Regions from separate parts of the Streptomyces sp. NPDC006743 genome, predicted to be linked through region 1. Evidence: riboswitches for the same ligand, from Rfam matches in the RefSeq annotation. Region 1 holds a riboswitch; the other holds the start of a gene.

What was found. Region 1 has a riboswitch for glycine ahead of gcvT (glycine cleavage system aminomethyltransferase GcvT). Riboswitches for the same ligand answer to the same signal wherever they lie in the genome.
Region 2: linked by a shared signal. The riboswitch ahead of gcvP (aminomethyl-transferring glycine dehydrogenase) and the one ahead of gcvT (glycine cleavage system aminomethyltransferase GcvT) in region 1 are both predicted to bind glycine.

The regions. Positions count from the first base shown of each region.
Region 1 covers NZ_JBEYJA010000014.1:40,441-54,934, forward strand. The annotation lists gene ABZ719_RS14600 (L-serine ammonia-lyase) at 1-1,106, opposite strand, end outside; gene glyA (serine hydroxymethyltransferase) at 1,203-2,465, opposite strand; gene gcvH (glycine cleavage system protein GcvH) at 2,483-2,857, opposite strand; gene gcvT (glycine cleavage system aminomethyltransferase GcvT) at 2,967-4,088, opposite strand; glycine riboswitch at 4,287-4,386, opposite strand; gene ABZ719_RS14620 (AAA family ATPase) at 4,557-5,258, shown strand; gene ABZ719_RS14625 (enhanced serine sensitivity protein SseB) at 5,300-6,100, shown strand; gene ABZ719_RS14630 (enhanced serine sensitivity protein SseB C-terminal domain-containing protein) at 6,503-7,294, shown strand; gene ABZ719_RS14635 (ABC transporter permease) at 7,656-8,663, shown strand; gene ABZ719_RS14640 (ABC transporter substrate-binding protein) at 8,732-10,519, shown strand; gene ABZ719_RS14645 (ABC transporter permease) at 10,629-11,627, shown strand; gene ABZ719_RS14650 (ABC transporter ATP-binding protein) at 11,624-12,721, shown strand; gene ABZ719_RS14655 (dipeptide ABC transporter ATP-binding protein) at 12,718-14,433, shown strand.
Region 2 covers NZ_JBEYJA010000005.1:242,560-257,053, reverse strand. The annotation lists gene ABZ719_RS07340 (CDP-alcohol phosphatidyltransferase family protein) at 1-236, shown strand, start outside; gene ABZ719_RS07335 (mannose-1-phosphate guanyltransferase) at 353-2,848, shown strand; gene ABZ719_RS07330 (DUF881 domain-containing protein) at 3,097-4,011, shown strand; gene ABZ719_RS07325 (small basic family protein) at 4,008-4,340, shown strand; gene ABZ719_RS07320 (DUF881 domain-containing protein) at 4,346-5,182, shown strand; gene ABZ719_RS07315 (FHA domain-containing protein) at 5,244-6,200, shown strand; gene ABZ719_RS07310 (MerR family transcriptional regulator) at 6,240-6,977, shown strand; gene ABZ719_RS07305 (bifunctional nuclease family protein) at 7,183-7,656, shown strand; gene ABZ719_RS07300 (MerR family transcriptional regulator) at 7,859-8,503, shown strand; gene ABZ719_RS07295 (DNA polymerase IV) at 8,771-10,219, shown strand; gene ABZ719_RS07290 (PRC-barrel domain-containing protein) at 10,354-10,731, opposite strand; glycine riboswitch at 10,845-10,939, shown strand; gene gcvP (aminomethyl-transferring glycine dehydrogenase) at 11,116-14,001, shown strand; gene ABZ719_RS07280 (helix-turn-helix transcriptional regulator) at 14,101-14,494, opposite strand, start outside.

The DNA.
Region 1 (14,494 bases):
GCGTTCTCGACCTGTTCGGGTGTGCCGCCCATCACCTCCGCGAGGGCGCCCGCCGCCATCGAGCAGGCCGAGCCGACCTCGCCCTGGCAGCCGACCTCGGCGCCGGAGATGGAGGCGTTCTCCTTGAACAGCATGCCGATCGCACCGGCGGCCAGCAGGAAGCGGACCACGCCCTCCTCGTCGGCGCCGGGCACGAAGTTGAGGTAGTAGTGCAGGACGGCGGGGATGATGCCGGCCGCGCCGTTGGTGGGGGCGGTCACCACCCGGCCGCCGGCCGCGTTCTCCTCGTTCACCGCCATCGCGTACAGGGTGATCCACTCCATGGAGCGGGCGGCGGCGTCGCCCTCGGCCCGCAGCTGGCGCGCGGTGATCGCGGCGCGGCGGCGCACCTTCAGGCCACCGGGCAGGATGCCCTCGCGGCTCATCCCGCGCTTCACGCACGCCTGCATCACCCGCCAGATCTCCAGCAGGCCGTCGTGGATCTCCTCCTCGGTGCGCCAGGCCCGCTCGTTCTCCAGCATCAGCGCGGAGATCGACAGGCCGGTCTCCCGGGTCAGGCGCAGCAGCTCGTCGCCCGTGCGGAAGGGGTACTTCAGGACCGTGTCGTCCAGCTTGATGCGGTCCGCTCCCACCGCGTCCTCGTCCACGACGAAGCCGCCGCCCACCGAGTAGTACGTCTTGGTGAGCAGCTCGGCGCCCGAGGCGTCGTACGCCCACAGCGCCATGCCGTTGGCGTGGTAGGGCAGGGCCTTGCGGCGGTGCAGCACCATGTCGTCGTCGAAGGAGAACGCGATCTCGTGCTCGCCCAGCAGGTTCAGGCGGCCGGCGTCCTTGATCCGCTCCACCCGCTCGTCCGCGGTCTCCACGTCCACCGTGCGCGGCGAGTCGCCCTCCAGGCCGAGCAGCACCGCCTTCGGCGTGCCGTGGCCGTGGCCGGTCGCGCCGAGGGAACCGTACAGCTCCGCGCGCAGCGACACGGTCCGCTCCAGCACCCCCTCGCTGCGCAGCCGGCGGGCGAACATGCGCGCCGCCCGCATCGGGCCGACCGTGTGGGAGCTGGAGGGGCCGATGCCGATCGAGAACAGGTCGAAGACCGAGATGGCCACGGGGACTCCTCAATGCGGGGTGGTGCGAGGGACGGGAAAAGGGGCGGGCAGCGCGCGGGCGCCGGGGTCACCGGCGCCCGCGGTGTTCCGGATGACTTACTTGTTCAGCCCCGCGTACAGCGGGTGCTTGTCGGCCAGGGCCTTCACCCGGGCCTTGAGCGCCTCGGCGTCGTAGGACGGCTTCAGCGCCTCGGCGATCACGTCCGCGACCTCGGTGAAGTCCTCGGCCGTGAAGCCGCGCGTCGCCAGCGCCGGGGTGCCGATGCGCAGCCCGGAGGTGACCATCGGGGGGCGCGGGTCGTTCGGGACCGCGTTGCGGTTGACCGTGATCCCGACCTCGTGGAGACGGTCCTCGGCCTGCCGGCCGTCCAGCTCCGAGTTCCGCAGGTCCACCAGGACCAGGTGCACGTCCGTGCCGCCCGACAGCACGTCCACACCGGCCGCCCTGGCGTCGTCCCGCACCAGGCGCTCGGCCAGGATGCGGGCGCCCTCCAGGGTACGCCGCTGGCGCTCCTTGAAGTCGTCGGAGGCGGCCACCTTGAAGGCCACCGCCTTCGCGGCGATCACGTGCTCCAGCGGACCGCCCTGCTGACCGGGGAAGACCGCCGAGTTGATCTTCTTGGCGAGTTCGGCCGTGGACAGGATCACACCGCCGCGCGGGCCGCCCAGCGTCTTGTGGGTGGTGGTGGTGACCACGTGGGCGTGCGGCACCGGGTTGGGGTGCAGGCCCGCGGCGACCAGACCGGCGAAGTGCGCCATGTCGACCATGAGGTACGCGCCGACCTCGTCCGCGATCCGGCGGAACGCGGCGAAGTCGAGCTGCCGCGGGTACGCCGACCAGCCGGCCACGATCAGCTTCGGCTTCTTCTCCTTGGCCAGCCGCTCGACCTCGGCCATGTCGACCAGGCCGTCCTCGCCCACGTGGTAGGCGACGACGTCGTAGAGCCTGCCGGAGAAGTTGATCTTCATGCCGTGGGTCAGGTGCCCGCCGTGCGCGAGGTTGAGGCCCATGATCGTGTCGCCCGGCTGGAGCAGGGCGAACATCGCGGCGGCGTTGGCCTGGGCGCCGGAGTGCGGCTGCACGTTGGCGTGCTCGGCGCCGAACAGCGCCTTGATCCGGTCGCTGGCGATCTGCTCGACCACGTCGACGTGCTCGCAGCCGCCGTAGTAGCGGCGGCCGGGGTAGCCCTCGGCGTACTTGTTGGTGAGGACCGAGCCCTGGGCCTCCATGACCGCGAGCGGGGCGAAGTTCTCCGAGGCGATCATCTCCAGCGTGGACTGCTGGCGGTGCAGCTCGGCGTCGACCGCGGCGGCGACGTCCGGGTCGAGTTCGTGCAGGGGGGTGTCGAGAACACTCATCGGGGTCCGTCCGCTCCTCAGCCGTTCTGGGCGGTGTACTCGTCGGCGGAGAGCAGGTCGGCCGGCTCCTCCGTCAGACGCACCTTGAACAGCCAGCCGCCCTCGAAGGGCGCGGAGTTCACCAGGGACGGGTCGTCCACCACGTCCTGGTTGATCTCGGTGATCTCACCGCTGACCGGGGAGTACAGGTCGGAGACCGACTTGGTCGACTCCAGCTCGCCGCAGGTCTCGCCCGCGGTCACCGTGGAGCCCACCGCCGGGAGGTCGGCGTAGACGACGTCACCGAGCGCGTTGGCCGCGAACTCCGTGATGCCGACCGTCGCGACGCCGTCCTCGGCGGGCGACAGCCACTCGTGCTCCTTGCTGTAGCGCAGCTGCTGGGGGTTGTTCATGGCCTGAATTCTCCTGTACGCGGGGGAGTGCTGGTGAATGAGGGACTGCGCGGGGCGTGCGTGACCGGGGCGGGGAGCCCCGCGTCACCCCTGACCGGTGACGTCGGGGTCACTTCCGCCGCTTGTAGAAGGGCAGCGCCACGACCTCGTAGGGCTCGTGGCTGCCCCGGATGTCCACGCCGACACCGGCGGTGCCCGGCGCGGCGTGCGCGGCGTCGACGTACGCCATGGCGATCGGCTTGCCCAGGGTGGGGGAGGGGGCGCCGGAGGTGACCTCACCGATCACCTCGCCGCCCGCGACGACGGCGTAGCCCGCGCGCGGGACACGGCGGCCCTCGGCGACCAGGCCGACCAGCACGCGTGGCGGGTTGTGCTCCGCGCGCCCGGCGGCGGCCAGCAGCGCCTCGCGGCCGACGAAGTCGCCCTCCTTCTCGAACTTGACCACCCGGCCTAGCCCCGCGTCGAACGGGGTCAGCGCCTCGGTCAGCTCGTGCCCGTACAGCGGCATGCCCGCCTCCAGGCGCAGCGTGTCGCGGCAGGACAGGCCGCAGGCGACCAGGCCGGCGCCCTCCCCGGCCTTCGTCAGCGCCTGCCACAGCTCCACCGCGTGCTCCGGCTTCACGAACAGCTCGAAGCCGTCCTCGCCGGTGTAGCCGGTGCGCGCGATCAGCGCGGGGACCCCGGCGACCGTGCCGGGCAGGCCGGCGTAGTACTTCAGGCCGCCCAGATCGGCGTCGGTGAGCGAGGCGAGGATGCCGGGGGACTCCGGGCCCTGCACGGCGAGCAGGGCGTACGCGTCGCGGTCGTCGCGGACCTCGGCCTCGAAGCCGGCCGCCCGCTCGGTGAGCGCGTCCAGCACCACCTGGGCGTTGGACGCGTTGGCCACGACCATGTACTCGGTGTCGGCCAGCCGGTAGACGATCAGGTCGTCCAGGATGCCGCCGTCCGCACGGCAGATCATGGTGTAGCGGGCCCGGCCGACGCCGACGGAGGCGATGTTGCCGACCAGGGCGTGGTTCAGCAGGGCGGCGGCCTGCGGGCCGGTCACGGTGATCTCGCCCATGTGGGACAGGTCGAAGAGACCGGCCCGCGTACGCACGGCGAGGTGCTCGTCGCGCTCGGAGCCGTAGCGCAGCGGCATGTCCCAGCCGGCGAAGTCGGTCATCGTCGCACCCAGCGAACGGTGCACCGCGTCCAGCGCGGTACGACGGAGCGGAGCGGAACTGCTCATCGGTCGGTCTCCAAGGCGATGGGGGTCCCCCCACCGCGCACGGGCTGGGCCGGGCGCGGGGACGGCGAGGACAGGTCGGGTGTCCTCCCCATCTGTCATCGGAACCTGAGAGGTTCGCCATGACCGCCGTCGGACGGACGGGCACGGCTTGCACCTTGGGTGGAGCCACTGCGGCAGCGGCCCGCTTTTCAGATGTGCCTCGCCCGCGCGGTACGGGGCCTGAGAGATTCAAGGGAGGGACTTGCTCCTTCGGCGCCCCAGGCAGACGGACTGCTGAGGACTCTCCCGCGCGGATTCAAGCGGCCGGTATGCAGTTGGCGCGCACATCATCGCATGCCCGGTGCCCGGCGCGGCAGGCCGGATCTGTAACCGGTCTGTGGCAGAACGCGCACGGAAACGGCAGGCTCGCGTATTACCTTCTCTTTACACTCAAGGGGGAGGTGAACCGTCACCACCCCGGGGAGGACGATGACGGTGAACAGGAGCGCGCCGGCGTACGCGACGACGACACAGGTCCCGGCCCTGCCCGCACACCCGGGCCGCACCGCCCGCGCCCGCCGCGGCGAGCGCCCCGCGCCCGTCGTCCGCGACCTGCGCGGGCGGCCCGGGCGCGTCCCGCACGCCCTGCTCTTCGGCCCCCGGGACCTCGTCGTGGTCGCCGGCCTGCCCGGCGGCGGCAAGTCCACGCTGATGCGCCGCGCGGTGCACGGCGCGCGGATCGACTCCCAGGACACCCGCGACCGCTGGGACGCCCGCCTGGCCCGCCGCCTGCCCTACGCCCTCTACCGCCCCCTGGTCCGCCTCGCCCACTACGCCGCGCTGTGCCGCGCCCTGCGCACCGGCGAGGGCGTGGTGGTCCACGACTGCGGCACCCAGGCCTGGGTCCGCGCCTGGCTGGCCCGCACCGCCCACCGGCGCGGCGGCGCGCTCCACCTGCTCCTGCTGGACGTGCCGCCCGCCGCCGCGCTCTCGGGCCAGCGCGAGCGCGGCCGGGGCGTCTCCCGCTACGCCTTCCTGCGCCACCGCAGGGCCGCCGCCCGCCTGATCGGGGCGGTGGAGCGCGGGGAGCTGCCCAAGGGGTGCGACGCGGCGGTGCTGCTGGACCGCGAGGCGGCGGCCGGTCTGCGGCGGATCGGGTTCACCCGCGGGAGCGGCCCCGGCACCCGTTAGCCTTTCGGTCACAGCAGTGGTTCCCAGCAGGCGGTAGGCAGATGGACTTCCCGGCGGACTTCTCCGCGGACTTTCCGGGGGACTTCCCGGCACAGGCGCACCACCCGCACGGCGGTTGGCCAGGCAACGAACTGGAGGAGGTGCTCTCCGCCGCCCTCGGCATGCCGACGGCCGGCGGCCGGATCATCGAGGTGCTGGGCCGCAGCCACCTCTGGGTGCCGCTGCCCAACGGCGGCGGCCCGCACAGCGGCCCGCTCGACCTGCCCATCCTGGAGATCGACGGCCAGGCCTACGTGCCGGTGTTCAGCTCCGAGGAACAGCTGCGCCAGGCCGCCGGCCCCCACATGGCCTTCACCGTCGCGCCCGCCGTCGAGTTCGCCCGGGGCCTGCCCGCCCAGGCCGGCATCGCGCTGAACCCGGACGGCGTGGTGGGCCTCCCGCTGCCCCCGCAGGCCGTGGCCGAACTGTGCCGGGCCGGGCGCACCGAACTGGACGGCCCCGCGAGCGGCGGCCGGGTCCGCCTGTACGAACCCGACTGGCAGGACGACCCGGTGGACTTCCTGTCCGCCGCCGGGGCCGAGTTCGCCGCCACGGGCCTGGTCCGCAGCGCGCGCCGCTGCCTGGCCGTCGTCGAGACGGCCGACCCTGTCATGTTCGTCGGGGTCGAACTGTCCCAGTGGGACGGCGACCTGCGCAGCCGCCCGCTGGACGCGCTGGGCCGCGCCCTGGCCGCGGCGCCCGTGCCGTGGCCGGTCAACCTCGTCCTCCTGGACATCACGGACGACCCGGTGGCCGAATGGATGCGCGAAAGGGTCCGGCCGTTCTACGAGTCGGGCCACTGAGAGCTGCGAACAGAAGGGACGCCCGGCTCGCTACGCCCGGCACGCACGCCCGCGGCGTCGCCGGAAGGCCCTGCCGGCTCCGCCACAAGGACCTTCCGGCGCCCCGTGCTCGCACGCACCGCGCGCCGCGAGCCGATCGGCCTCCCCTTTTGCCCGCAGCTCTCAAGCCCGCCGCGGGGGCGGCGCGGCACGAGCGGGCCGTCCGCACCGCCCGCGCGGGTCCGGGCCCGGCGGGAGCGCACCGCCGCCCGGGACCACGGCACGCACCGAGCCGGACAGGCGGCCGTAAGCTAGGCCCTGTCGCGTTCCCGTCTGCCCCGCGCTCCGGGCGGACGACGGGAGGGGGACGGCAGGACCCAGGTCCGCAGCTCGGGCGAGGGCACTACGAAGGGGCGGTAGAAGGTGAGCGCCAGCGGCACCACGGCCGGGCACGTGGAGCAGATGCTCCGCCAGGTGACACCCGGGCGGTACGACGCCTACGAGGCGCTGCTGCGCACCCTCGCGACCCCCTCCTCCGGCCAGGTCTGGATGCTGCTCTGGCACGGCCAGGCCGGTTCGCCCGACGCCCAGTACGGCCACATGGAGGTCGGCGGCCACGGCTACGCCCCGTGCGTCACCTCCGCGCAGGAGCTGTCGGCCAGCGGCTGGATGCGCTCCTACGAGGTGGTCGACGGCCTCGACGTCGCCCGCACCCTCTACCCCGACCACTACGGCCTCTGGCTGAATCCGCACGCCCCGGGCGGCGGCGTCGGCATCCCCTGGCTGGATCTGCGCCGTATCGCCGCCGGCCTGGACCGCCAGCCCGCGGGCCCGCTCGCACTGTCCGAACCGGCCCTCGAACTGCCGCAGTTCTACGCCCTGCTCACCCAGGCCGCCCACCGCACCCCCGCGCTGCGCTCGCTGCGCCGCGCCTGGGTGCAGCCCGCCGTCGGGGCGCCGTACCTGGCCATCGGCCTGGACGTGTACGACACCTCGCCGGCCGCGGTGGACGCGGTGCGGGCGATGATGCAGCAGTCGATGGCGGCCGTCCCGGACGGGCTGCCCGTCTCGACCGTGGTGATGTCGGACGAGTTCGACCCCGTGGTGATGTGGCTGCGCGCCCGCACCCGTCCGTTCTACGACCGCGAGGCCCACGCCGGAGCCGGCTTCCCGGCGGCGGGCGGCTACGGCTACCCGCCGGCCGGCGGACACTGATCGACGGCCGCACGGTCCGCCCCGCGGGGGACACCGATCCGGAACCATACGGTCCGCCCGGCGGCGGTCGAGGGCCCGGCGGCCTTCTGCGCGCGTAGATGAGGGCGGAAGGTCCGGTTCTGCGGAAGAAAGCACCAACTGGCCCGCGTCCGCCCCCCGTTACCCAACGTCCGGATAACGGAATCCCCCTACCCGCATCACGTTTGCGCATCCTTTCACCGTCAAGTCTGGCAGCAGATCGCCCGGGCATTGAAGACTCCCGCAACAAGGGGGCGTTCGCCCCTGTGTACGACGGACTGACGATGCCGCCACAGCGGCAAGTGCGGGCCGGCTACCGCCGGTTGAGAGGGGTCCCTGCCTAATGACGGCACCATTGCACGAGCCGACCGCCGAAGCGGCCCCGAGGGCGGCCGAGGAAGCGGCCGTGGCCACCACGGGCGCCAAGGCCGTCCAGGGCCGTTCCCTGGGGCGGATCGCCTGGGAGCGCCTGAAGCGGGACAAGCTCGCCCTGACGGGCGGTGTGGTCGTGCTCCTCCTCATCGTCGTCGCGCTGCTCGCGCCCGTGCTCGCGAACCTGATCGGGCAGGACCCGGACGCCTACCACGAGAACCTGATCGACCCGCTGTTCGGCACCCCCACGGGATCCCTGGGCGGCATCAGCGGCGACCACCTCCTCGGCGTCGAACCCGTCAACGGCCGCGACATCTTCGCCCGCATCCTCTACGGCGCGCAGATCTCGCTGCTGGTCGGCTTCCTGTCCGCCCTGGTCGCGGTCGTGCTCGGCACGATCCTCGGTATCCTCGCGGGCTTCTTCGGCGGCTGGGTCGACGCGGTGATCAGCCGGGTGATGGACGGCCTGCTCGCCTTCCCGCAGCTGCTGTTCATCATCGCGCTGGTCTCCGTCATGCCCAACGACATGCTGGGGCTGACCGGCTCCAGCGTGCGCGTGTTCGTGATGGTCCTGGTCATCGGCTTCTTCGGCTGGCCCTACATCGGCCGCGTGGTGCGCGGCCAGACGCTCTCGCTGCGCGAACGCGAGTACGTCGAGGCGGCACGGTCGCTGGGCGCCGGGCGGTTCTACATCCTGTTCAAGGAACTGCTGCCCAACCTGGTCGCGCCCATCATCGTGTACACGACGATGATGATCCCGACGAACATCCTCACCGAGGCGGCCCTCAGCTTCCTGGGCGTGGGTGTCAAGCCCCCGACGGCGTCCTGGGGACAGATGCTGTCGAGCGCGATCGACTACTACGACTCGGACCCCATGTACATGGTGATCCCGGGCGTGGCGATCTTCATCACCGTTCTTGCCTTCAACCTCTTCGGCGACGGCGTGCGCGACGCGCTGGACCCCAAGGGTTCCCGCTGAACCGCCGTATCCAAGCGACCCGTGGCGCATGCACGGGGTCTCTCATCAATTCCGGAGGAACCGAGATCGTGACTACCCAACGCACCAAAGGGCGGCGCAAGCAGGCACTGGCCGCTGCGGCCGTGGTCGCAGGGCTGCTGACCACGGCGGCGTGCGGCGGCGGAGGCGGCGGCGACTCGAAGAGCGGCGCGGCCGGCTTCGACGCGGCGAACAACAAGGTCGTCAACGCGTCGAAGGTCAAGAAGGGCGGCGACCTGAAGTTCGCCGGCACCCAGGACGCCGACTCGTGGGACACCACACGCGGTTACTACGGCTTCATGTGGGACTTCTCGCGCTACTACAGCCGTCAGCTGCTCACCTACTCGACCGCGCCGGGCGCCGGGGGCGCCAAGCTCACGCCGGACCTCGCGACGGACATGGGCAAGCTCACCGACGGCGGCAAGACGTACACGTTCACCCTGCGCGACGGGATCACCTGGGAGGACGGCAAGCCGATCACCTCCAAGGACCTCAAGTACGGCATCGAGCGCGTCTGGGCGCAGGACGTCCTGTCCGGCGGCCCGGTCTACCTGAAGAACACGCTCGACCCCAAGGGCACCTACCCGGGCCCGTACAAGGACAAGTCCTCCGATCACCTGGGCCTGAAGGCGATCGACACGCCGGACGACAAGACGATCGTCTTCCACCTGCCCACGGCGAACTCCGACTTCCTGCAGATGCTGGCGCTGACCTCGGCCTCCCCGGTCCGCCAGGACAAGGACACCAAGTCGAAGTACGGCCTGCACCCGTTCTCCTCCGGCCCGTACAAGTTCGAGTCCTACGACCCGGGCAAGAGCCTCAAGCTGGTGCGCAACACCAACTGGAAGGCGTCCTCGGACCCGGTCCGCAAGGCGTACCCGGACACGGTGTCGATCAAGTTCTTCACCAACGCCAACGAACTGGACCAGCGCCTGATCAAGGGCGACTACGACCTGGACCTCAGCCAGACGGGTCTGTCGCCGCAGGGTCGCCAGATCGCCCTGAAGCAGCACAAGGGCAACCTGGACAACCCGGTCTCCGGCTTCATCCGCTACGCGGTCTTCCCGCAGAGCGTCAAGCCGTTCGACAACGAGCACTGCCGCAAGGCCGTGATCTACGGCGCCGACCACGAGTCGCTCCAGACCGCCCGCGGCGGCCCGGTGGCCGGTGGTGACATCGGCACCAACATGCTCCCGCCGTCCGTCGCCGGTGGCGAGGGCCAGAAGTACGACCCGTACCAGCTCGCCGGGGCCGGCAAGAACGGCGACGCCGCCAAGGCCAAGGAAGAGCTGAAGGCCTGCGGTCAGCCGAACGGCTTCAAGACCACCATCGCGGTGCGCAACAACAAGCCGGTCGAGGTGGCCACCGCCCAGTCCCTGCAGGCGTCGCTGAAGAAGGTCGGCATCACCGCCGACATCTACCAGTACGACGGTTCGCAGACCGCCGGCATCATCGGCAGCCCCTCGAACGTCGAGAAGAAGAAGTTCGGCATCATCATCATGGGCTGGGGCCCGGACTTCCCGACCGTCCAGGGCTACGGCGTGCCGCTGTGGGACAGCCGCGACATCCTCCAGAGCGGCAACAACAACTACGCCCTGATCAACGACAAGACGATCGACGGCCTCTTCGACCAGTACGGCACCACGCTGGACGACGCGAAGAAGGCGGAGCTCGCCACCCAGATCAACCACAAGGTCATGGAGGGCGGTTACTACCTGCCCTTCGTCTTCGAGAAGCTCCTGAACTGGCGCTCCTCGCGACTGGCGAACGTGTACACGACGAACGCGTACAGCGGGTACTACGACTTCGTCAACCTCGGCCTGTCCTCCACGAAGTAAACCCGGCACACCCGCCGAACGGCACGAAAGGCAGGTGAAGGCCGGCGCGGCGTGACCGCGGGCCACCGGACGACCTCCGGGGCCCGCGGTCCGCGGCGGGCCGTAAGCTGTGCTCGCTTACCTCATCAGGCGGCTGCTCGCCGCCGCAGTGATGCTGGTGGTCATCATCGTGGTGGTCTTCAGTATCTTCTTCCTCGTCCCCAAGTGGGCGGGCGTCGACATCGCCCTGAGCTTCGTGGGCAAACAGGCCGACCCGGCCGCCGTCGAGGGGGTCCGGCAGAAGCTCGACCTGGGCGCCCCGGTCTACACACAGGTCTGGCACTTCTTCCAGGGGATCTTCGCGGGCCGCACCTACTCGGGCGGCGGCGACGTCATCCACTGCTCCGCCCCGTGCTTCGGCTACTCCTTCAAGAGCGAGCAGGCCATCTGGCCGGTGCTGACCGACCGCTTCCCGGTGACCCTGGAACTCGCGCTCGGTGCCGCGGTGCTGTGGCTGGTCTTCGGTGTCGCCGCCGGTGTGCTCTCCGCCCTCAAGCGGGGCAGCATCTGGGACCGCGGGGCGATGATCGTCGCCCTGAGCGGCGTCTCGCTGCCGGTCTACTTCACCGGCCTGCTGGCCTCCGCGATCTTCGTCTTCGGCCTGAACCTGTTCAACGGTCAGTACGTACCGATCAGCCAGAGCTTCACCGGCTGGTTCGGCGGCATGATCCTGCCGTGGATCACCCTGGCTTTCCTCTACGCGGCCATGTACGCGCGCATCACCCGGGCCACCATGCTGGAGGTCCTCGGCGAGGACTACATCCGCACCGCCCGTGCCAAGGGCCTGCGCGAGCAGACCGTCATCGGCAAGCACGCCATGCGCTCGACGCTGACCCCGATCCTGACCATGCTCGGCATGGACCTCGGCGCCCTGATCGGCGGCGCGATCCTGACCGAGACGACGTTCAGCCTGCCCGGTCTGGGCCGCGCGGTGCTCGACGGCATCAAGAACCAGGACCTGCCCATCATCCTGGGCGTCACCCTCATCACCTCCCTCGCGGTGCTCATCGCCAACCTCTTGGTGGACGTCCTGTACGCCGTGATCGACCCCCGAGTGAGGCTCGCATGACCGACCTCAGCAAGACGGGAGCCGCGGTGGGCGAGCCCACCGCCGCCTCGCCCGCCCCGAGCGCCTTCCTGGAAGTACGCGACCTCAAGGTGCACTTCCCCACCGACGACGGCCTGGTCAAGTCCGTCGACGGGCTCAGCTTCAAGCTGGAGAAGGGCAAGACCCTCGGCATCGTGGGCGAGTCCGGCTCCGGCAAGTCGGTGACCTCGCTGGGCATCATGGGCCTGCACACCGCCGGCCAGTACGGCAAGCGCAAGGCGCGGATCTCCGGCGAGATCTGGCTGGACGGCACCGAGCTGCTCTCCGCCGACCCCGACCACGTGCGCAAGCTGCGCGGCCGGCAGATGGCGATGATCTTCCAGGACCCGCTGTCCGCGCTGCACCCGTACTTCACGATCGGCCAGCAGATCGTGGAGGCGTACCGCATCCACCACGACGTCGACAAGAAGACCGCGCGCAGGCGCGCGGTCGAGATGCTCGACCGGGTGGGCATCCCGCAGCCCGACAAGCGCGTCGACAACTACCCGCACGAGTTCTCCGGCGGGATGCGCCAGCGCGCGATGATCGCGATGTCGCTGGTGAACAACCCCGAACTGCTCATCGCGGACGAGCCGACCACCGCCCTGGACGTCACCGTCCAGGCGCAGATCCTCGACCTCATCCGGGACCTGCAGAAGGAGTTCGGCTCCGCGGTCGTCGTCATCACCCACGACCTGGGCGTCGTCGCCGAACTCGCCGACGACATCCTGGTGATGTACGGCGGCCGGTGCGTGGAGCGCGGCCCGGCCGAGAAGGTGTTCTACGAGCCCCGCCACCCCTACACCTGGGGTCTGCTCGGCTCGATGCCGCGTCTGGACCGCGAGCAGCAGGAGCGGCTCATCCCGGTCAAGGGATCCCCGCCCTCTCTGATCAACGTCCCCTCCGGCTGCGCCTTCAACCCGCGCTGCCCGTACGCCGACGTCCCCAAGGACGACCTGACCCGCACGGTGCGCCCCGAACTGTCCGAGGTGGGCAGCGGGCACTGGGCCGCCTGCCACATGTCGCAGGAGCAGCGGGAGCGGATCTGGACCGAAGAGATTGCGCCGAAGCTGTGAGCGAGAACGCCAAGGACAAGGCAGTGGGCATCCCTGCGCAGAGCGACGGCGACAAGGCCGGGGCGAAGGACGAGGCGACCGGCACGGCCACCCTCACCCAGGAGGCCGCGCCCGGCGAGATCCTGCTCAAGGTGAGCGGGCTGCAGAAGCACTTCCCCATCAAGAAGGGGCTGCTGCAGCGCCAGGTCGGTGCGGTGCGCGCCGTGGACGGCCTCGACTTCGAGGTGCGCTCCGGTGAGACCCTCGGTGTCGTGGGCGAGTCCGGCTGCGGCAAGTCGACGATGGGCCGGCTGATCACCCGGCTGCTCGAACCCACCGCGGGCCGGATCGAGTTCGAGGGCAAGGACATCACGCACCTCGGTGTCGGCGGGATGCGCCCGATGCGCCGCGACGTCCAGATGATCTTCCAGGACCCGTACTCGTCGCTGAACCCGCGGCACACCATCGGCACCATCGTCGGCGCCCCCTTCCGGCTCCAGGGCGTCGAGCCCGAGGGCGGGATCAAGAAGGAGGTGCAGCGGCTGCTGTCGGTGGTCGGGCTCAACCCCGAGCACTACAACCGCTACCCGCACGAGTTCTCCGGCGGTCAGCGCCAGCGCATCGGCATCGCCCGCGCGCTCGCGCTCAAGCCGAAGCTGGTGGTGGCGGACGAGCCGGTCTCCGCGCTCGACGTGTCGATCCAGGCGCAGGTCGTCAACCTGCTGGACGACCTCCAGCAGGAGCTGGGCCTGACGTACGTGATCATCGCGCACGACCTGTCGGTCGTCCGGCACGTCTCGGACCGGATCGCGGTCATGTACCTCGGTAAGATCGTCGAGCTGGCCGACCGGGACTCGCTGTACAAGGCGCCGATGCACCCGTACACCAAGGCGCTCATGTCCGCGGTGCCGATCCCGGACCCGCGGCGCAAGAACGCCAAGAGCGAGCGCATCCTGCTCCAGGGTGACGTGCCCTCGCCGATCTCCCCGCCGAGCGGCTGCCGCTTCCACACCCGGTGCTGGAAGGCGACGGAGATCTGCCGGACGACCGAGCCGGAGCTGAAGGAGCTGAAGCCCGGACAGCGGGTGGCCTGCCACCACCCGGAGAACTTCGCGGACCAGGCGCCGCAGGACACGGTGCTGCTGGCGGCCGCCAAGGAGGCGGCCGAGCTGGTGTCCGAGGAGGCCCTGGCCGAGTCGGCCCGGACGTCCGCTGCGGTGGCGGCGGAGGTCGCGGAGACGCCGGAGACCGCGGAGGCCACCGAGGCCCCGGAGGCCGGTGAGGTCGCCGAGGAGACGGAGAACCCCGAGGCGGCGGAGGCCACCGAGGCCACCGAGGCTGCGGAGGGCACCGCCGGACCGGCTGAGGGCACCGCCGAATCCCCGGCCGAGTCCGCGGAGGCTGCCGAGTCCGCAGCGGAACCCGCTACGGCGGCGAAGACCACCAAGTCGACGCCCGCCAAGCCGGCGAAGACCGCGAAGTCCGCGCCCGCGAAGACCGCGAAGTCCACTGCGGCGAAGACCGCGAAGACCGCCAAGTCCGCGCCGGCGAAGACCGCGAAGTCGACGGCGGCGAAGACCGCCAAGACCGCTGCGGCGAAGACGGGCAAGACCGCCAGGTCCGCGAAGCCGGCGAAGGCCGCCGAGCCGGCGGCCCCGAAGGAGGCCGGCACGGACCCGGTCACCGGCACGGACGGCGAGCGCGGTGAGCGTCAGGAGTCAACCGGCGACTGACGCATGACGACTTGGCAAAGTCATGCACATGATCGAACGGGAGAGCGCAGAGTCTTCCCTG
Region 2 (14,494 bases), on a different contig from region 1:
GCCGGCACGGCTACCCGCCGCCCCAGGTGAACTTCCTCGGGAAGGCCGCGACGTTCAACCTGATGTACGCGTTCCCCCTGCTTCTGCTCAGTGACGGAAGCGGATGGATCTCGTCACTCGCTGCGATTTTCGGATGGGCGTTCGCCGGATGGGGTACAACGCTCTATTGGTGGGCAGGAGTCCTCTACGTGGTGCAAGTCCGCCGTCTTGTCCGTGCGGACGCCATGGCCGACTGATCTCGCCCATTCAGGCAGCCGCGATGGCTCCGATGGCCCGCTTCGGAAAAGTGCGGGACAATCAGGACGGGTGAAGTCGGCTAGTTCGTCGTCTCTTGGAGGAGGACGCTTCCGACATGAAGGCCGTCGTGATGGCCGGAGGCGAAGGCACGCGCCTTCGCCCTATGACCTCGAGCATGCCCAAGCCGCTCCTGCCGGTGGCCAACCGGCCGATCATGGAGCACGTTCTGCGGCTGCTCAAAAAGCATGGGCTGAATGAGACCGTCGTCACAGTCCAGTTCTTGGCGTCGCTGGTCAAGAACTATTTCGGTGACGGTGAAGAGCTCGGCATGGAGCTCACCTATGCCAACGAGGAGAAGCCACTCGGTACCGCCGGAAGCGTCAAGAACGCCGAGGAGGCGTTGAAAGACGATGCCTTCCTGGTCATCTCCGGCGATGCACTGACCGACTTCGACCTCACCGACCTGATCCGGTTCCACAAGGAGAAGGGCGCGATGGTGACCGTGTGTCTCACGCGCGTGCCCAACCCGCTGGAATTCGGCATCACCATCGTGGACGAAGAAGGAAAGGTCGAGCGCTTCCTCGAGAAGCCGACCTGGGGCCAGGTCTTCTCCGACACGGTGAACACGGGCATTTACGTGATGGAGCCCGAGGTCTTCGACTACGTCGAGGCCGACGTTCCGGTCGACTGGTCCGGCGACGTCTTCCCTCAGCTGATGAAGGAGGGCAAGCCGATCTACGGCTACGTCGCCGAGGGCTACTGGGAGGACGTCGGCACCCACGAGAGCTACGTCAAGGCCCAGGCGGACGTCCTGGAAGGCAAGGTCGACGTCGACATCGACGGCTTCGAGATCTCGCCGGGCGTCTGGGTCGCCGAGGGGGCCGAGGTGCACCCCGACGCGGTGCTGCGCGGGCCGCTGTACATCGGCGACTACGCCAAGGTGGAAGCCGGCGCCGAGATCCGCGAGCACACCGTCGTCGGATCGAACGTCGTCGTGAAGAGCGGAGCCTTCCTGCACAAGGCCGTCGTGCACGACAACGTGTACATCGGGCAGCACAGCAACCTGCGCGGCTGTGTCGTCGGCAAGAACACCGACATCATGCGGGCGGCCCGTATCGAGGACGGCGCCGTCATCGGCGACGAGTGCCTGATCGGTGAGGAATCGATCGTCCAGGGCAACGTGCGGGTGTACCCGTTCAAGACCATCGAGGCGGGTGCCTTCGTCAACACCTCGGTGATCTGGGAGTCGCGGGGCCAGGCGCACCTGTTCGGCGCGAGAGGCGTCTCCGGCGTCCTGAACGTGGAGATCACCCCGGAACTCGCCGTACGGCTGGCGGGCGCGTATGCGACGACGCTGAAGAAGGGCTCCACGGTCACCACCGCCCGTGACCACTCCCGCGGTGCGCGGGCGCTCAAGCGGGCCGTCATCTCCGCGCTCCAGGCCAGCGCCATCGACGTACGGGACCTGGAGAACGTGCCGCTGCCCGTCGCCCGGCAGCAGACCGCGCGGGGCAGCGCCGGCGGCATCATGATCCGTACGACGCCCGGCGTGCCCGACTCCGTCGACATCATGTTCTTCGACGGACAGGGAGCGGACCTGTCGCAGGGCAGTCAGCGCAAGCTGGACCGGGTCTTCGCGCGGCAGGAGTACCGGCGCGCGTTCCCCGGGGAGATCGGCGACCTGTACTTCCCGTCCAGCGTCTTCGACTCGTACACCGGTTCGCTGCTGCGCAACGTCGACACCACCGGGATCGCCGAGGCGGGCCTGAAGGTGGTCGTGGACGCCTCGAACGGCAGCGCCGGTCTGGTGCTGCCCAGCCTGCTCGGCAAGCTCGGCGTCGACTCGCTGACGATCAACCCCGGCCTCGACGAGTCCCGGCCCACCGAGACCGAGGACATGCGCCGGTCCGGTCTGGTGCGGCTCGGTGAGATCGTCGCGTCCTCCGGGGCGGCGTTCGGCGTGCGCTTCGACCCGGTGGGCGAGCGGCTGTCGCTCGTCGACGAGAAGGGCCGCATCATCGAGGACGACCGGGCGCTGCTGGTCATGCTCGACCTGGTCGCCGCGGAGCGGCGCAGCGGCCGGGTGGCGCTGCCGGTCACCACCACGCGTATCGCCGAGCAGGTCGCCGCGTACCACGGCACCCAGGTGGAGTGGACGACCACGTCCCCCGACGACCTCACCCGCGTCGGCGGCGAGGAGGGGACGATCTTCGGCGGTGACGGCAAGGGCGGGTTCATCGTCCCGGAGTTCAGCAGCGTCTACGACGGCACGGCGGCGTTCGTGCGGCTCATCGGGCTGGTGGCGCGGACGCAGCTCACGCTCAGCCAGATCGACGCCCGGATCCCGCGGGCGCACGTCCTCAAGCGGGACCTGGCGACGCCGTGGGCCGTCAAGGGCCTGGTGATGCGCCGGGTCGTCGAGGCCGCCGGTGAACGCTTCGTGGACACGACGGACGGTGTGCGGGTCGTGGAGGCCGACGGCCGCTGGGTGATGGTGCTGCCCGACCCCGCGGAGGCGGTCACCCATCTGTGGGCCGAGGGTCCCGACGACGCCTCCGCGCAGGCCCTGCTCGACGAGTGGGCGGCCGTCGTGGACAGCGCAGGCCGGTAGAACCCGGCAGAACCCTGACGGCAGGACCGGTGTCGGCCGGGGCCGGACCGGCCATGACCGGTCCGGCCCCGCCGGCCCGGCCGTCGCTCCGGCGCACCCCGCCGGTCCGGCCGGTCCGGTGGGCCGGACGGTGACGGACCCGTAGAACATGTCCGGCACGCGCGCGCGTGCCGGACAAACGTGTCCAAGGGGGCCGGTCCGGCACGCCGGTGGGCCCGTTTCGGAGGTAGTGCCCGCGGCGTGCGACGATGTGCGGCATGCCGCAGCAACCCCCCATTCGGAGCACACCCGCGCGGCCCTCCCGTCCGGACGCCTCCATGTCGTTGATCACCAACGTCATGGACCACAGCCTCGACGACGGTTACGCCGAGGCCGCCGCACGGAAGAAGTCAGCCGGCGAGAGCGGTCTGCCGAAGACGCTGCGGGCGCGGCTCGGGCTGGCCGCCGGCCTGGTCCTCGCGGCGCTCGTGGTGACCGTGGGAGCGGCCCAGGCGCGCGTGGCGGCCCCCGTCGTCGCCAAGGAGCGCCAGGAGCTGATCGACCGCATCGACCGCGAGACGGCGGCGGCCGACAAGCTCGAGAGCGGCGTGGACAAGCTCCGTGACGACGTGAGCGCACGGCAGCGCCAGGCACTCAGCCGCAGTGGCGGCAACGCGCAGGCCGACCTGGCGGGGATCCTGGCCGGTGCCACGGAGGTGCACGGCCCCGGCGTGAAACTCGTCGTGAACGACGCGAAGGAAGCCGGCACGGGCGGCAGCGGCAACCCGCGCGAGACATCGGGATTCTCCGACACCGGGCGGCTCCGCGACCGGGACATGCAGCGCGTCGTCAACGGACTGTGGCAGTCGGGGGCCGAGGCCGTGTCGGTCAACGGACAGCGGCTGACGGCCCTGTCCGCGATCAGGGCGGCGGGTGACGCCATACTGGTCGACAACAGACCGCTGGTGCCGCCGTACACGGTGCTCGCGGTGGGGGACGGCAAGCGGCTGAGCACCCGGTTCCAGAACAGCCCCGACGGGCTGTATCTGAACGCCCTGCAGGACAACTACGGCATCCGGACCGGTATCTCCGTGGAGAGCGACGTCCGGCTGCCCGCCGCACCGAGTGTGATCGTGCGGACCGCACAGCCGACCAGCGAGACATCTGAGAAGGGCACATCGTGATCGCCGTACTGGGCCTCGTCGTGGGAGTCGTGGCCGGCCTGTTGGTCCGGCCCGAGGTTCCGGCGGTCGTCGAGCCGTATCTGCCGATCGCCGTGGTGGCGGCCCTGGACGCCGTCTTCGGCGGACTGCGGGCCATGCTGGACGGCATCTTCGACGACAAGGTCTTCGTGGTGTCGTTCCTGTCGAACGTGGTCGTCGCCGCGTTGATCGTGTTCCTGGGCGACAAGTTGGGTGTGGGCGCCCAGTTGTCCACCGGGGTGGTGGTCGTCCTCGGCATCCGGATCTTCTCCAATGCCGCGGCGATCCGGCGGCACGTGTTCCGGGCGTGAGAGAGATGACCGACCAGGACGAACTGCCCGGGAACAGGCTCCGCAAGGAACTGCCCGCGGAGGTGCCCGCGCAGCACTCCGCCGGCACGGGGCGTCCCGAGGAGACGCCGGCGCCCGCCCCGACCGGCCGGCAGCGGCTGGTGAAGGGGCTGTGGCCGCCGCGCTTCACCCGCGCCCAACTCGTCGTCGCGGTGCTGTTGTTCGGCCTGGGCTTCGGGCTCGCGATCCAGGTCGCCTCCAACAGCGACAGCGGCAACGCGCTGCGCGGCGCCCGGCAAGAAGATCTTGTTCGCATCCTCGATGAACTGGACGACCGCACTCAGCGTCTTGAGGACGAGAAGCAGGGCCTCGAGAAGCAGCGTCAGGAGCTGGAGAACAGCTCCGACCAGGCCGAGGAGGCCCGTAGACAGACGGTCGAGAAGGAACGGCAACTCGGCATCCTCGCGGGCACGGTGGCCGCGCAGGGGCCGGGTATCACGATGACGATCGAGGACACGAAGGGGACGGTCCAGGCGGACATGCTGCTCGACGCGATACAGGAGCTGCGCGCGGCCGGTGCGGAGGCCATCGAGGTCAACGGCGTGCGCGTGGTCGCGAGCACCTATCTGACGGACTCCGGCAAGAGCGTGGACGTCGACGGGAACAAGATCAGCACTCCGTTCCGTTTCAAGGTCATCGGCAAGCCGCAGGATCTGGAGCCGGCGCTCAACATCCCCGGAGGCGTGGTGCAGACCCTGGAGAAGGAGCAGGCCACCGTGTCCGTCGAGCGTTTGGACAAGATCGTCGTGGACGCCTTGCGAGCGGCGAAGCTGCCTGACTACGCTCGGTCGTCCTCCCAGTGAACCGGGGGTGCATGGCGGCCGTCCGGCAGGGGCATGAGGTTGCGGGGGGTCGGCGCACCGATTGGGTGGTGCGTGGTGGAAACTGTCTGGTGGATACGGACGTTGTGAGGATGTCCGGGTCGACCGGTGTACGCAGTCAGGGTTCGTCCTGCCCCACGGGCGGGTCTGTTTCGGTCAAGGGGAATCGCCCGTGAAGTTGTTTGCGAAGTTGTTCGGCAAGAGCGCGCGAGAGAGCGGCGAGAACGCGACCGCTCGTCATCGCGCCCAGCCAGGAGCCGAGGGCCAGCGCCCGCTGTTCAGGGACCAGGTCGCTGGTCAGGGCGGTGATTTCTCCGGTGGTCAGGGCGCGCCGTCGGTTGACCCTGCCCAGGCCGGCGGCATAGGTTTCGGCCAACCGTCAGCCTCATCAGGTATGGGCGGGGGGTTCGCCCCTGACCCGTACGCGTCCCATTCCCCGGCGGGGCAGCCGCGGCAGGAGGATCCGTCCATGTCGGCCCTGGTGTGTACGAGGTGCGGTAACCGCAATGCGGACAGCAGCCGCTTCTGTTCCAACTGCGGTGCGCCGCTGAGGCCCGGAGCGGTGCCGGAGCGTGCGGCGGAGACGACGTCGACGATCTCGATCTCCGGTCTGGAGGCCTACGACGCGGAGGCCACCGGCCAGACGCCGATGCTGTCTCCCGAGGCGCAGGCGGCCGTCGACGCGCTGCCGCTGGGCTCGGCCCTGCTGGTCGTGCGCCGCGGCCCGAACTCGGGCAGCCGGTTCCTGCTGGACGGAGAGCTGACCACGGCCGGCCGTCATCCGCAGAGCGACATCTTCCTGGACGACGTGACGGTCTCGCGGCGCCATGTGGAGTTCCGCCGCAGCCCGGACGGCTCGTTCACGGTCGCGGACGTCGGCAGCCTCAACGGTACGTACGTCAATCGGGAGCGGATCGACGAGGTCGCGCTGGCCAACGGCGACGAGGTGCAGATCGGCAAGTACCGGCTGGTCTTCTATTCGAGCCGGCAGGGCTACTGACCTCCCCGGACTCGGTCCGGGGAACCCCAGGGAAGGTCCATGCTTCAATCACCGAGCGGCGGTGCCGGACACGGTACCGCCGCCGCGGACAGTGGGCTGATGAGCATCGGCGCGGTGCTGAACGCGCTGCGCGACGAGTTCCCCGAGGTCACCATCTCCAAGATCCGTTTCCTGGAGTCGGAGGGGCTGGTCGAGCCGCGGCGCACCGCCTCGGGATACCGCAAGTTCAGCGCGGACGACGTCGAGCGCCTCGCCCGCGTCCTGCGGATGCAGCGGGACCACTACCTGCCGCTGAAGGTGATCCGAGAGTACCTGGACGCTGTCGAGCGGGGTGAGGCGGTCCAGCCGCCCGTGCTCGGCCGGCAACGTGGCGGCGAGACGGTGCCGAAGCAGGCCGAGGCGCCGGCGGCCGCCCGGATCGGGCGGGCCGGCCTGCTCGCGGCCGCGGAGATCGAGGACGGAGAACTCCAGGAGTGGGAGTCCTACGGGCTCGTCACCCCACTGGAGGACGGGGCGTACGACGCCGAGACGGTCACCGTGGCCTCGCTCATCCGTGAGCTGGGACGTTTCGGCATCGAGCCGCGTCACCTGCGGGTGATGAAGGCGGCCGCGGACCGGGAAGCCGGTCTGGTCGACCAGGTGGTGGCCCCGCTCAGGCGTCACCGCAATCCGCAGACCCGGGTGCACGCGGAAGACCGTACGAAGGAGCTGGCGGCGCTCACGATCAGGCTGCACGCCGCTCTGGTGCAGACGGCGCTCGGGGTACGGCTGCCCTGACAGCCCGGGTGCCGCCGCACCGGGGGACCGGGACGGCGCTGCCGAGGTGCCCGGGGCGGGTGCGCCGCCATCCGGGGCGGGTGCTCAAAGGCGTCGGGTACGGCCGCCCCGGGGGAGGGAACGAGGACGCCGTCCGGCGGCCGGATCGGTCGCACGTTCCCGGCCCGACTACCCAAACGTCCCGGGCACGGCCTAGGGTTGCTGTGTGAACGAGCTCGATGTCGTAGGTGTCCGGGTCGAAATGCCCTCCAACCAACCGATCGTGCTCCTGCGTGAAGTGGGAGGCGACCGCTACCTCCCCATCTGGATCGGCCCGGGGGAGGCCACGGCGATCGCCTTCGCCCAGCAGGGTATGGCTCCCGCGCGGCCGCTGACCCACGACCTGTTCAAGGACGTGCTGGAGGCCGTGGGCCAGGAGCTGACGGAAGTGCGCATCACGGACCTGCGTGAGGGCGTCTTCTACGCCGAGCTGGTCTTCGCCAGCGGAGTGGAGGTCAGCGCCCGTCCGTCCGACGCCATAGCGCTGGCGCTGCGCACCGGTACGCCGATCTACGGCAGCGACACGGTGCTCGACGACGCGGGCATCGCGATCCCGGACGAGCAGGAGGACGAGGTGGAGAAGTTCCGCGAGTTCCTCGACCAGATCTCGCCGGAGGACTTCGGCACCAGCAGCCAGTGAAACGCCCACATGTGCCACCGGCCGGCGAGACGCCCTCGAATCGAGGGCCTTCGCGAGACCATTCGGCTAGCCTTTCCCCGCGGTGGGGCACGGGAAACCACTCTTAGGGTGATTATCACTCGGCGTGCCGAGTGTGGCGATCGTTGACGCACCCCTGGTGACTGCCTACCGTCGAGGAGGCAGGTCAAGGACGGAGGTCGGCGTGAGAAGCAGCGGCGACGGTACGGCTGGGGGTGCCCCCGGACGCGAAGTCGGGGGAAGCGGTCCGTACCCGCTTCACGGCAGCGCGGCCGACCAGGCTCCGCAGCGGCCGGCGGCCGTGCCCGGCAGCAGAGGGGCGGCGTCCATGGCGTCCGAGCAGATCGGCTACCGGGGGCCCACGGCCTGTGCGGCGGCCGGCATCACCTACCGGCAACTGGACTACTGGGCCCGCACCGGCCTGGTCGAACCGAGCGTGCGGCCCGCTCACGGGTCCGGCACCCAGCGGCTGTACAGCTTCCGTGACGTCGTCGTCCTGAAGATCGTCAAGCGGTTCCTGGACACCGGTGTGTCGTTGCAGAACATCCGGACCGCGGTGCAGCACCTGCGGCGGCAGGGCTTCAGCGACCTGGAGCGCATGACGCTGATGAGCGACGGCGCGACGGTCTACGAGTGCACCTCGCCCGACGAGGTGCACGCCCTGCTCCAGGGTGGCCAGGGGATCTTCGGCATCGCGGTCGGCGTGGTGTGGCGCGACGTGGAGAGCGCGCTGTCGCAGCTGCACGGCGAGCGGGTCGACACGGGGGAGACCCTGGTCGGCCACAATCCCGGCGACGAACTGGCCCGGCGCCGGGGCCGGGCGGTCTGAGCGGCCTACGGGGCCGGCAGGGCACCCGATCGGCCCCGGCGGGGTCCGTGGGCGCCCGGTGGACCGGCAACCCCGTGACGCGGGCCCCTGGACCGCTCGGGGCTCCCGCCGCGGGGCGTCTGCGCCCGGTGTGGCGTCCGCGCCATGGGACCCGGGCCGGAGAAGCGGAGACCGGACGGCCTCCTGCGCCCGGGGTGACCGCAGTGTGGGCGGAGTGCGCGGGCCCGTGGTGGGGCGTTGTCAGTGGCGTGGTGCAGCATCGGAGGTGTGAGAACCGCGCCCACGATCCTGCATCTCGACATGGATGCCTTCTTCGCCCAGGCGGAGCAGGCGTCCAAGCCGAGCCTGCGGGGGAAGGCCGTCGTGGTCGGAGGACTCGGACCGCGCGGCGTGGTCGCCACCGCGTCCTACGAGGCACGGGTCTTCGGCGTCCACTCCGCGATGCCGATGGCCCAGGCGCGCCGGCTGGCGCCGAACGCCGCGTACCTGGTGCCCCGCTTCGGCTTCTACCGCTCCATCAGCGAACAGGTGATGGAGCTGCTGCGGGCCCTGTCGCCGCTGGTCGAGCCGCTCAGTCTGGACGAGGCGTTCGTGGACCTGGAGGCCGGGGGAGCGGCCTGGGACGAGTCCTCCGCCCGGCTGGCGGGAGCGCGACTGCGGGCCGACATCCGTGCCGTCACGGGGCTGACCGGCTCGGTCGGACTGGCCGCCTCCAAGATGCTCGCCAAGATCGCCTCCGAGCAGGCCAAACCCGACGGTCTCGTGCTCATCGAGCCCGGCACGGAGCGGGCCCTCCTCGGTCCCCTGCCGGTGCGGACCCTGCCGGGGGTGGGCCCCGCGACGGGGGACCATCTGCGACGGGCCGGGATCCACACGGTCGACGAACTCGCCGAGGCCGGTGAGGCCGAACTGGTACGGCTGCTGGGCAAGGCGCACGGGCAGGCACTGCACGCCATGGCGCTGGCCCACGACGAGCGGCCCGTCGTCGCCGAGCGGGAGGCCAAGTCGGTGTCGGTCGAGGACACCTACGACGTCGACATCCACGACCGGCTGCGGGTCGGCCTGGAGGTCCAGCGGCTCGCCGACCGGTGCGTCCAGCGGCTGCGCGGCTCCGGGCTCTCCGGCCGCACCATCGTGCTCAAGGTGCGGCGCTACGACTTCTCCACGCTGACCCGGTCCGAGACGCTGCGCGGGCCCACCGACGACCCGGCGGTGGTCCGGGAGGCGGCGGCCCGGCTGCTGGACTCCGTGGACACCACCGGCGGGGTGCGCCTGCTCGGCGTGGGCGTGTCAGGGCTCGCCGACTACACGCAGGAGGACCTGTTCGCACAGGCCGCCGGGGCGGGGGCGCAGGACACCGGCGAGGAGCCGGCGGGGCCCTCCGCCCCCGCGGCGGCCCCGCAGGACACCGCGCCCGTCGAGCGCCACTGGCCCGCGGGCCACGACGTCACGCATGCCGAACACGGTCACGGCTGGGTGCAGGGCAGCGGCGTCGGCCGGGTCACCGTGCGGTTCGAGACGCCCGGCTCAAAGCCGGGGCGGGTGCGGACCTTCCGTGTCGACGACCCGGCGCTGCAGCCGGCGGACCCGCTGCCGCTGGTGCGGCGAGGAGTGGCGGATCCGGCGGCAGAGCCCCCGGCTGTGCCGTCTTCGGCTGCCGCGTGCTCTGCCGCCGCGCCTTTCGCCGGGGGCGGGGAGGCCGGCGGCCGGGACTGAGGGAAGTGGTGGGAGGGAGTGCGACGTGCGGTGCGGGACGCAGGTGTCCCCGGCCGGTGGCCGGTGCGGCGGCGGTGCCGGTGTGGGTGAGTCGGCGGGTGGACCGTGCCGCGCCCGGCCGGGGCCGGGATTCTTCAGGAATCCTCGGATCCCGACCCCGCCAGCTTGCCGAAGTCGCGGTCCGGGAGGGCGGCGGGCGGAGCGAGGTCGAGGCCGTAGTGGTGGTAGAGCTGGATCTCCTGCTCGGGGGAGAGGTGGCGGCCCACGCCGAAGTCGGGTGCCTCCTTGATCAGGGAGCGGTCGAAGGGGATGTGGAGGGCGCCCTCGACCAGCTCACTGGGCTCCAGGGGCACGAAGGCGTCCCGGGAGAACAGTCCGGTGCGTATGGCGGCCCACTCGGGCACACCGGTGGCGTCGTCGAGGTAGACCTCGTCCACCGTGCCGATCTTGTTGCCGTTGCGGTCGAACGCCTTGCGGCCGATCAGGTTGCGCGGATCGATCTCGGTCAGCACGGTCCCTCCACTTGGTCGCACCTCATCCGTAAGCACTACGAAAGAGCACATTCGGCGGGGCGGCCACTCGAAGGCTCCGGGTCACGGGCCGCTGGTACCCTGGCAGCGGCTGCTGACCCCGTGCGGGAGAGTCCTCCAGCACGATCGGAGGCGCCGAAGGAGCAAATCCTCCCCGGAATCTCTCAGGCCCACGTACCGCACGGACGAGGTCACTCTGGAAAGCAGAGCGGGTGTCGACGGCTTCCGCTCTCACCGACGGTGAAAACCGGGTGCCCACGGGCGGCCCGGTGAAGCTCTCAGGTTGAGATGACAGAGGGGGAGGCCGTCGGGACACCCGCGCCGTGGTGTCCCTCGAAGGTCGCGTCAGACCAGGAGGCCTCCGCAATGACCGCCCAGCGCACCCCGCTCTCCGAGCTCGAACAGGGCATCCCCTTCGAGCAGCGCCACATCGGGCCCGACCAGGAGGCGCGGGCGAAGATGCTCGCGCAGGTCGGCTACGGCTCGCTCGACGAACTCACCGCCGCCGCCGTGCCGGACGTCATCAAGAACGCCGACACCCTCGACCTGCCCGGCGCCCGCACCGAGGCCGAGGTGCTGGCCGAGCTGCGCTCCCTCGCCGACCGCAACCAGGTCCTCGGCTCGATGATCGGACTCGGCTACTACGGGACGTTCACGCCGCCCGTCATCCTGCGCAACGTCATGGAGAACCCGGCCTGGTACACGGCCTACACGCCGTACCAGCCCGAGATCTCGCAGGGCCGGCTCGAAGCGCTGCTGAACTTCCAGACCGTCGTCGCCGACCTCACCGGGCTGCCCACCTCCGGCGCCTCCCTGCTCGACGAGGGCACCGCCGCCGCCGAGGCACTGGCGCTGTCCCGGCGCATGGGCAAGAACAAGAAGGGCCTGTTCCTGGTCGACGCGGACGCGCTGCCGCAGACGATCGCCGTCATCCGGACCCGGGCCGAACCGACCGGCGTCGAGGTCGTCGTCGCCGACCTCAGCGACGGCATCCCGGCGGACCTCGCGGAGCGCGAGATCAACGGCGTCCTCCTGCAGTACCCCGGCGCCTCCGGTGCCGTGCGCGACCTCAAGCCCGTCATCGACCAGGCGCACGAGCTGGGCGCCCTGGTCACCGTCGCCGCCGACCTGCTCGCCCTCACCCTGCTCAAGTCCCCCGGCGAGCTGGGCGCGGACATCGCCGTCGGCACCACGCAGCGGTTCGGTGTGCCGATGGGCTTCGGCGGGCCGCACGCCGGCTACATGGCGGTCCACGAGAAGTTCGCGCGCAGCCTGCCCGGCCGTCTGGTCGGCGTCTCCGTCGACGCCGACGGCAACAAGGCCTACCGGCTGGCCCTGCAGACGCGCGAGCAGCACATCCGCCGCGAGAAGGCCACCAGCAACATCTGCACCGCCCAGGTGCTGCTCGCCGTCATGGCCGGCATGTACGCGGTCTACCACGGCCCCGAGGGCCTGAAGGACATCGCGCGGCGCACCCACCGCTACGCCGCCGTCCTGGCCGAGGGCCTGAAGGCCGGCGGCGCGCAGGTGGTCCACGGCTCCTACTTCGACACGCTCACCGTCAGGGCCGAGGGCCGGGCCGCCGAGATCGTCGCCGCCGCCCGTGAGGGCGGGGTGAACCTGCGCCTCGTCGACGCCGACCACGTCTCGATCGCCTGCGACGAGACCACCACACGCGCCCAGCTGCACGCCGTGTGGTCCGCCTTCGGCACCTCGGGCGACATCGACGCGCTGGACTCCGCGGCCGGTCAGCCGCTGCCCGAGGCCCTGCTGCGCACCGACGGCTACCTCACCCACCCCGTCTTCCACCAGTACCGCTCCGAGACGGCGATGCTGCGCTACCTGCGCAAGCTCGCCGACCGCGACTACGCGCTCGACCGCGGCATGATCCCGCTGGGCTCCTGCACGATGAAGCTCAACGCGACCACGGAGATGGAGCCGGTCACCTGGCCCGAGTTCGGGCAGCTGCACCCCTTCGCGCCCGCCGAGCAGGCACAGGGCTACCTCACGCTCATCCGCGAGCTGGAGGAGCGTCTCGCCGAGGTCACCGGCTACGACAAGGTCTCCCTCCAGCCGAACGCCGGTTCGCAGGGTGAGCTGGCCGGTCTGCTCGCCGTGCGCGGTTACCACCGGGCCAACGGGGACGACCAGCGCACCGTCTGCCTCATCCCCTCCTCCGCGCACGGCACCAACGCCGCCAGCGCGGTGATGGCCGGGATGAAGGTCGTCGTCGTGAAGACCGCCGAGGACGGCGAGGTCGACATCGAGGACCTGCGCGCGAAGATCGAGCAGCACCGCGACCAGCTCGCCGTGCTGATGATCACCTACCCGTCCACGCACGGCGTGTTCGAGGAGCACGTCGCCGACATCTGCGCCCAGGTCCACGAGGCCGGCGGCCAGGTGTACGTCGACGGCGCCAACCTCAACGCCCTGGTGGGTCTGGCCAAGCCGGGCCACTTCGGCGGCGACGTCTCCCACCTGAACCTGCACAAGACCTTCTGCATCCCGCACGGCGGCGGCGGCCCCGGGGTCGGTCCGGTCGGTGTGCGCTCGCACCTCGCGCCGTACCTGCCCAACCACCCGCTGCAGCCCGAGGCCGGTCCCGAGACGGGCGTCGGCCCGATCTCGGCCGCTCCGTGGGGTTCGGCCGGCATCCTGCCGATCTCCTGGGCGTACGTCCGGCTCATGGGCGGCGAGGGCCTCAAGCGCGCCACGCAGGTGGCGGTGCTCTCCGCCAACTACATCGCCAAGCGCCTGGAGCCGCACTTCCCGGTCCTCTACACCGGCCCCGGCGGTCTGGTCGCGCACGAGTGCATCATCGACCTGCGCCCGCTGACCAAGGCGACCGGCGTGAGCGTGGACGACGTGGCCAAGCGGCTCATCGACTACGGCTTCCACGCGCCGACGATGTCGTTCCCGGTGGCCGGGACGCTGATGATCGAGCCGACCGAGTCCGAGGACCTGGCCGAGCTGGACCGTTTCTGCGACACGATGATCGCGATCCGCGCCGAGATCGACAAGGTCGGGTCGGGGGTGTGGCCCGCCGAGGACAACCCGCTGCGGGGCGCTCCGCACACCGCCGCCGCGCTCGGCGGGGAGTGGGAGCACGCGTACAGCCGTGAGGAGGCCGTCTTCCCGGCCGGTGTCTCGGCGGTCGACAAGTACTGGCCGCCGGTGCGCCGCATCGACCAGGCCTTCGGCGACCGCAACCTGGTCTGCTCCTGCCCGCCGCTGGGCGCCTACGAGGACTGAGCGGCGCGGGAGGCCCGCACCGCGACCGCAGGGCTCCGCCCCGGCACTCCCGTGAGGGGGCCGGGGCGGAGCCCTCTCGCGTGGGCTCGGGCGGGCGGCTCAGGTCCGGTCGATGTGCACGTTCGTCGACTTCACACGGGCGGTGGCCTCCATGCCGACCTCCAGGCCCAGTTCCTCGACGGCCTCCCGGGTCAGCAGGGAGACCAGCCGGTGCGGACCGGCCTGGATCTCGACCTGGGCGGCGACGTCGCCGAGCTTGATGGCGGTCACGATGCCGGGGAAGGCGTTGCGGACCGAGGTGTAGGAGGAGTCCTCCTCGCCGCCGCCGGTTCCGGCCAGCTCCACGGAGAACGCGGCGAGGTCCCGTCCGTCGACGAGCCGCCGCCCGTTCTCGTCGCGGTGGGTGGCCACCCGGCCCGCGTCCGCCCACCGGCGTGCGGTGTCCGGACTGACGCCGAGGAGACGGGCGGCCTGGCCGATGGTGTAGGACTGC